Regions from separate parts of the Streptosporangium oxazolinicum genome, predicted to be linked through region 2. Evidence: predicted binding sites of a transcription regulator. Region 2 holds the regulator's gene; the other holds the start of a gene.
The links. The regulator HrcA, encoded in region 2, represses chaperone genes, less so after heat shock. The targets are predictions, from matches to a motif close to TTGGCACTCTCNNNNNGAGAGTGCCAA.

Region 1 (3,398 bases), on a different contig from region 2:
CGCGGAGCCACCGCCGGAGACGATGCCCTCCTCGATCGCCGCACGCGTCGCCGAGATGGCGTCCTCCAGGCGGTGCTTCTTCTCCTTCAGCTCCACCTCGGTGGCCGCGCCGACCTTGAGCACGCAGACGCCGCCGGAGAGCTTGGCGAGACGCTCCTGGAGCTTCTCGCGGTCCCAGTCGGAGTCGGACTGCTCGATGGCGAGCTTGATCTCCTTGACGCGGTCGGCGATCGCCGCGGCCTCACCGGCACCGTCGACGACGGTGGTGGAGTCCTTGGTGATGACGACGCGCCGGGCGGTGCCCAGCACCTCCAGGCCGACGTGCTCCAGCTTGAGGCCGATCTCCTCGCTGACGACCTGGCCCCCGGTGAGGATGGCGATGTCCTGCAGCATGGCCTTACGGCGGTCACCGAAGCCCGGCGCCTTGACGGCGACGGAGGTGAAGGTGCCACGGATCTTGTTCGTGACGAGGACCGCGAGGGCCTCGCCCTCGACGTCCTCGGCGATGACCAGCAGGGCCTTCTTCGTCTGCGCGATCTTCTCGAGCAGCGGCAGGAAGTCCGCGACCGAGGCGATCTTGCCCTGGGTGATCAGGATGTAGGGGTCCTCCAGGATCGCCTCCATGCGCTCCTGGTCGGTCACCATGTAGGGGGACAGGTAGCCCTTGTCGAACTGGAGACCCTCGGTGAACTCCAGCTCCAGGCCCATGCTGTTGGACTCTTCGACGGTGATGACACCGTCCTTGCCCACCTTGTCGAACGCCTCGGCGATCAGCTCGCCGATCTTGGCGTCCTGCGCGGAGATCGTCGCGACGTTCGCGATCTCCTTCTTGTCCTCGACCGGGCGGGCCGACTCGATCAGCCGGTCGCTCACGGCCTTGGCCGCGATGTCGATGCCGCGCTTGAGGGAGAGCGGCTGCGCTCCGGCGGCCACGTTGCGCAGACCCTCGCGGACCATGGCCTGGGCCAGGACCGTCGCGGTGGTGGTGCCGTCACCGGCGACGTCGTTGGTCTTGGTCGCCACTTCCTTGGCCAGCTGGGCGCCCAGGTTCTCGTACGGCGTCTCCAGCTCGACCTCGCGGGCGATGGTGACGCCGTCGTTGGTGATGGTCGGCGCACCGAACTTCTTGTCGATGACGACATTGCGGCCGCGCGGGCCCAGCGTCACCTTGACCGCGTCCGCGAGAGCGTTCACGCCGCGCTCGAGAGCTCGGCGCGCGTCCTCCTCGAACGACAGGGTCTTCGGCATGACAATCCTCTCTATAAGTACGTCGGCGCATCAAAGCCCCGGGCGCTGCTGCGACCCGGGGCTCGATACGTCATCTTTGTGAAGCGAGAACTACTTCTCGATGATGGCGAGCACGTCACGGGCGGAGAGCACGAGATACTCCTCGCCGTTGTACTTCACCTCGGTGCCGCCGTACTTGCTGTAGAGGACCACGTCGCCCTCGCTGACGTCGAGCGGAATCCGCTTCTCGCCTTCCTCATCCCAGTTGCCGGGACCCACCGCGAGGACCTTGCCCTCCTGCGGCTTCTCCTTGGCGGTGTCCGGGATGACCAGACCGGAAGCGGTGGTCTGCTCGGCCTCAAGCGGCTGGACCACAATGCGGTCGCCGAGCGGCTTAACGGGAACCTTGGTGGCGGTCGTCACGTCGGACCTCCCCTTCAGATTTGAATGATCTAGAAGAGGCGACCAGCGGTCTGCCGTCGCGGGTGTCAGACCTGCCTCGTCGCATGTATTTGGCACTCTCACCGGGAGAGTGCCAATACGGAACAGTATGCAAGGTGGCCTTGACAGTCAACACGAAGCACCCCTTCTCCGCTTCACGCGAACGTCAAACCAGGTGGAAGCCCCTCGCGAAGCCCTACGGCCGAGGCGGTAGCGTCGGCCGGTGTGAATCTCGACGCATTCCGGGAGCTCCTGACCCCGCGCGGCCAGGAGGCCCTGGGCGCGGCGGCCGAGACCGCCGCCGACGACCCGGTGGCGGCGGTGACGAGGCTAAGGAAGATCTACGACGCGGACCTGACCTCCGCGGCGCTCACCCAGGCCACGCTCCGGCTGCGCGCGCGGGAGAAGTTCGGGGCCGACGCCGACCTCATGTACTTCACCCGGACCGGCCTGGAGCAGGCCACCCGCCGCGAGGTCGCCGACCACAGGGCGCGGCGCGTCCCCGCCGGGTCGCGGGTCGCCGACGTCTGCTGCGGCATCGGCGGCGACCTCCTCGCCCTGGCCAGGGCCGGGTGCTCCGTCGAGGCCGTCGACACCGACCCGCTCACCGCCGCGATCGCCCAGGCCAACGCGGACGCCCTGGGCCTCGGCGACCGCGTCTCGGTCCGCGCCGCCGACGCCTCCACGCTGGACCCGGCCGCCTTCGACGTCCTGTTCGCCGACCCCGCGCGCCGTACGGCGCGGGGCAGGACCTTCGACCCGATGGGCTACTCCCCGCCCTGGCCCGCCGTGCTGGAGATGGTGGCCCGAGCCGGGGTCGCCTGCCTGAAGGTCGCCCCCGGGATCCCGTACGAGTTCGTCCCCGAGGGCGCGGAGGCCGAGTGGGTCTCGTACAGGGGCGACGTCAAGGAGGCCGTGATCTGGTGCGGCACGCTGGCGGGCGAGACGGCGCGCAGGGCCACGATCCTGCCGTCCGGGGCCACGATGACGCCCGACCCCGCCCTCGGCGAGCCCGGCACCGGCCCCGTGGGCCGCTACATCTACGAGCCGGACGGCGCGGCGATCCGCGCCCACCTCGTCGCGGAGATCGCCGCGATGGTCGGCGGGCGCCTGCTCGACCCGCAGATCGCCTACATCACCGGCGACACCGCGACGCCGACACCGTGGGCGTCGCGGTACGAGGTCCACGAGACGCTGCCGTTCTCGCTCAAGCGGCTGCGGGCGGCGCTCCGCGAACGCGGCGCGGGCAATGTGACGATCAAGAAGCGCGGCTCCGCGGTGGACGTCGACCGCCTCAGGAAGGATCTCCGGCTTTCCGGCGGCGAATCCGCGGTGGTCATTCTCACCCGGATCGGCGACCGGCCGTTCGCCTTCGTGTGTAGTCCCGGCTAACCGGCGAATCAGCCCGGTCTGACCAGCCAAAATAGTCAATTCTTCCGCACAACCGACAATTCCTCTCTTTTAATCTCGCTGTCGGAAAACCTTGATCCAGGGGCTAAGGTTGCCGGGCGGGAGTTCTCTCTCGACTGCGGTTTCATCTCGTTCATCAGCGAATACCATCAAATCCAACCGCGCGGCTGAGCGTCGGCGAGCGAAGGAGCTCTCGTGGATCACTCCGACCACACCCTGCTCCAGGCGGGCAGCCAGACCGCCATCTCCGACCGGATGCGCGAGCTCCTCGCCCGCGCGGCACAGGACCACGTCTACGAGCAGCGGACCCAGGGCGCCGT
Region 2 (3,398 bases):
GTCGCGGACCAGGGGACGATCACGTCGACCCCCGCCTCGGTCATCATCTCCACGGCCAGCTCGCCCCGATCCCCCTTGGGCAGGCCCTGGACCACGACCAGGCGCGGCGACGGCACGGGCACGTCGTGGCGGCGCAGCACCTCGACCCGGAGCGAGTCCTTGCCCGCCTCGGTCACCACGCACTCGGCGACGGAGCCCGCCCCGTCGGTCAGGTCGAGCCGCTCACCGGCCCGCAGCCGCCGTACGGCCGCCGCGTGGCGTCCCTCGGGACCGCCGAAGACGAACTCCGGCCTGGCCAGGTCGGCGGGGTCGGCCAGGAAGACCGGGACGGTCATGGGCCGTCGGGGCGGACCGTGCCGGGGTGCCTCGGCCGGGAGCCGGCCGGGACGGCGCGGCCCGGCAGGGGCCTGGCCCGGCCGGGGCGGCGCGACCGGTGAGGGGCCGGGTCAGCGGCCATTGAAGGCGTCCCGCAGGCGGGAGAAGAAGCTCTGCTGCCCGGGGGCGAACTTGCCCGGCGGGCGCTCCTCACCGCGGAGCCTGGCGAGCTCCTTCAGCAGCTGCTCCTGCTCCGTGTCGAGACGGGCGGGGGTCTCCACGTTCACGTGGATCAGCAGGTCGCCTCGGCCCGACTCGTTCAGGCGCTGCACGCCCCGCCCGTAGAGCGGGATCGTCTGCCCCGACTGCGTGCCGGGACGGATGTCGAGCTCCTCGGCGCCGTCGAGTGTCTCCATGGTCAGGATGGTGCCGAGCGCGGCCGCGGTCATCGGGATCTGCACGGTGCAGTGCAGGTCGTCGCCGCGCCTCTCGAAGATCTCGTGGGGACGCTCGACGATCTCCAGGAAGAGGTCTCCGGGCGGGCCTCCGCCCGGCCCGATCTCGCCCTCGCCGGCGAGCTGGATGTGGGTGCCGTCCTCGACCCCGGCGGGGATGCGGACCTTGATGGTCCGCCGGGTGCGGACCCGGCCGTCGCCGGAGCACTCCTGGCAGGGGTTGCGGATGATCGACCCGAAGCCGCCGCACTGGGGGCAGGGCCGGGAGGTCATGACCTGGCCGAGGAAGGACCGGGTGACCTGGGACACCTCGCCCCGGCCGTGACACATGTCGCAGGTGTCGGGGTGGGTGCCGGCCGCGGCGCCGGAGCCCGTGCAGACCTCGCAGACCACGGCGGTGTCGACGACCAGCTCGCGGGTGGTGCCGAAGCCCGACTCGCGCAGGTCGAGCTCGACCCTGATGGTGGCGTTGCGCCCTCGGCGGGCGCGGGAGCGGGGGCCTCGGCCGCCGCCGCCACCGGCCGCGCCGAAGAAGGCGTCCATGATGTCGCTGAACGGGAAGCCGGCGCCGAAGCCCCCGGCCCCCGCGCCACCGCCCGAGGCGAACGGGTCGGCACCCATGTCGTACATCTGCCGCTTGCCGGAGTCGGACAGGACCTCGTAGGCCTGCGTGATCTCCTTGAAGCGTTCCTGGGTCTCGGGGTCGGGGTTGACGTCGGGATGCAGCTCGCGCGCCAGGCGGCGGTACGCCTTCTTGATCTCCTCCGCACTGGCGTCGCGGCGCACCCCGAGAGTGCCGTAGTAGTCGCTCTTAGCCACTTTTCGTTGACCTCTTATGATGCAGCCAGGATCTGGCTGACGTAGCGTGCCACCGCGCGCACCGCGCCCATCGTGACCGGGTAGTCCATTCGCGTCGGACCCAGCACACCGAGCCGGGCCAGTTGCTTGTCCCCAGAACCGTATCCGGCGGCGACGATGGACGTGCCCTGGAGTCCGGTGTAGGGGTTCTCCGAGCCGATCCGCACGGTCAACGCGGAAAGGTCAGAGGTCTCACCGAGCAGTCGCATGAGCACGACCTGCTCTTCCAGGGCCTCCAGCACGTCGCGGAGCCCGACGGTGAAGTCGGCTCCCGCGAGGTTGGCGGCCCCGGCAAAAACGATCTTCTCATCATGCCTGTCCACCAGGGACTCGAGCAGTACGGAAAGGATAGTGGCCGCGAGCGGCCGGTCCTCCGTGGGCAGCCGCTCCGGCAGGTCGGCGATCTTGTCGGGAACGCTGGTGAGGCCGCACCCGTCGAGGGAGGCGTTGAGTATCGCGCGCAGGTGGGCCACGCGCTGCTCGTCGACGACGTCGGGCAGCTCGACCACGCGCTGCTCGACCCTGCCGGTGTTGGTGATCAGCACGAACATCAGCCGGCGCTCGCTCAGCGGCACCAGCTCGACGTGCCTGACCGTCGAGTGGGTCAGCATGGGGTACTGCACCACGGCGACCTGCCGGGTGAGCTGGGCGAGCAGCCGCACCGTCCGCATGACGACGTCGTCGATGTCCACCGCGCCCGCGAGGAAGCTCTCGATGGCCTTGCGTTCCGCGCTCGACAGGGGTTTCACCTGCGAGAGCCGGTCGACGAAGAGCCGGTAGCCCTTGTCGGTGGGCACCCGGCCGGCGCTGGTGTGGGGTTGGGCGATGTAGCCCTGCTCCTCCAGCACCGCCATGTCGTTGCGGATCGTCGCCGGGGACACCCCCAGGTTGTGCCGATCCGCGAGAGCCTTCGAACCCACCGGCTCGTTGGTGGACACGTAGTCCTCGACGATGGCGCGGAGCACGGCGAGCTTGCGGTCGTCGACCAACGTGGTCACCTCCCTGCCTGCGTTCAGAGGGAAACACGAGGCTTGGCACTCTGTGTTCCCGAGTGCCAAGTGTACGGCCCCCGTGCGGAAGGCGCGATAAGCAAGAGCTGCGGATGATGACGGCAAGCCGTTGTCAAGTCAACTGCTATCGCGATCCAAGCGGCACCCACCAGAATTTGGGCATGTCCCAAGATTTCGGTTCTTATCCGGGCGACGCCTCCCGCGGCCCCGGTCACGGCGGCCCCCAGCAGCCGTATGGCCAGCAGCAGTACGGCCAACAGCAATATGGCCAGCAGTACGGTCAGCAGCCCCCCTCGTACGGTTACGCGCCCCCCGGCTACGGCGCCCCGCAGGGATCGCCGCCCCCCAGCGGGAAGATCAAGCCTGGCATCGGGTGGATCGTCGGGGTCTGGCTGCTCGCCCTGGTCAGCATTATCGTCGGCATCGGCGGCTTCGCCGGTGGCCTCGTCGGCGCGGTGACCGACGCGGCCCCGACGAAGACGTTCGCCCCCGGCGAGACCGCGACGGTCGCGATCGACCCGGCGGACAAGCCGGCGATCTACGTCGCCACGGGCGGGCCCACCACGTTCGAGTGCACGCTGAAGGGCGGCACGGGCACGCCCCGCCTGCAGAAGCCCGACATCCAGCAGACCGTCGCGGGATCCGACGGCGTCACCTGGGAGATGGGCCTGCGGGTCGGCGTGGACCAGGCGGGCGACTACCAGGTCCAGTGCTCCGCCGAGCCCGCGGAGGGCACGACCTTCGGCGTGGGCAAGGAACT

Region 1: the regulator HrcA is predicted to act here: its motif matches at 1,740-1,766, upstream of groES (co-chaperone GroES).

Annotation. Positions count from the first base shown of each region.
Region 1 covers NZ_BAABAQ010000001.1:105,732-109,129, forward strand. The annotation lists gene groL (chaperonin GroEL) at 1-1,248, opposite strand, end outside; gene groES (co-chaperone GroES) at 1,339-1,650, opposite strand; gene ABD817_RS00445 (class I SAM-dependent methyltransferase) at 1,894-3,060, shown strand; gene ABD817_RS00450 (hypothetical protein) at 3,274-3,398, shown strand, end outside.
Region 2 covers NZ_BAABAQ010000010.1:309,296-312,693, reverse strand. The annotation lists gene ABD817_RS25930 (16S rRNA (uracil(1498)-N(3))-methyltransferase) at 1-335, opposite strand, end outside; gene dnaJ (molecular chaperone DnaJ) at 447-1,589, opposite strand; gene hrcA (heat-inducible transcriptional repressor HrcA) at 1,604-2,617, opposite strand; gene ABD817_RS25915 (hypothetical protein) at 2,800-3,398, shown strand, end outside.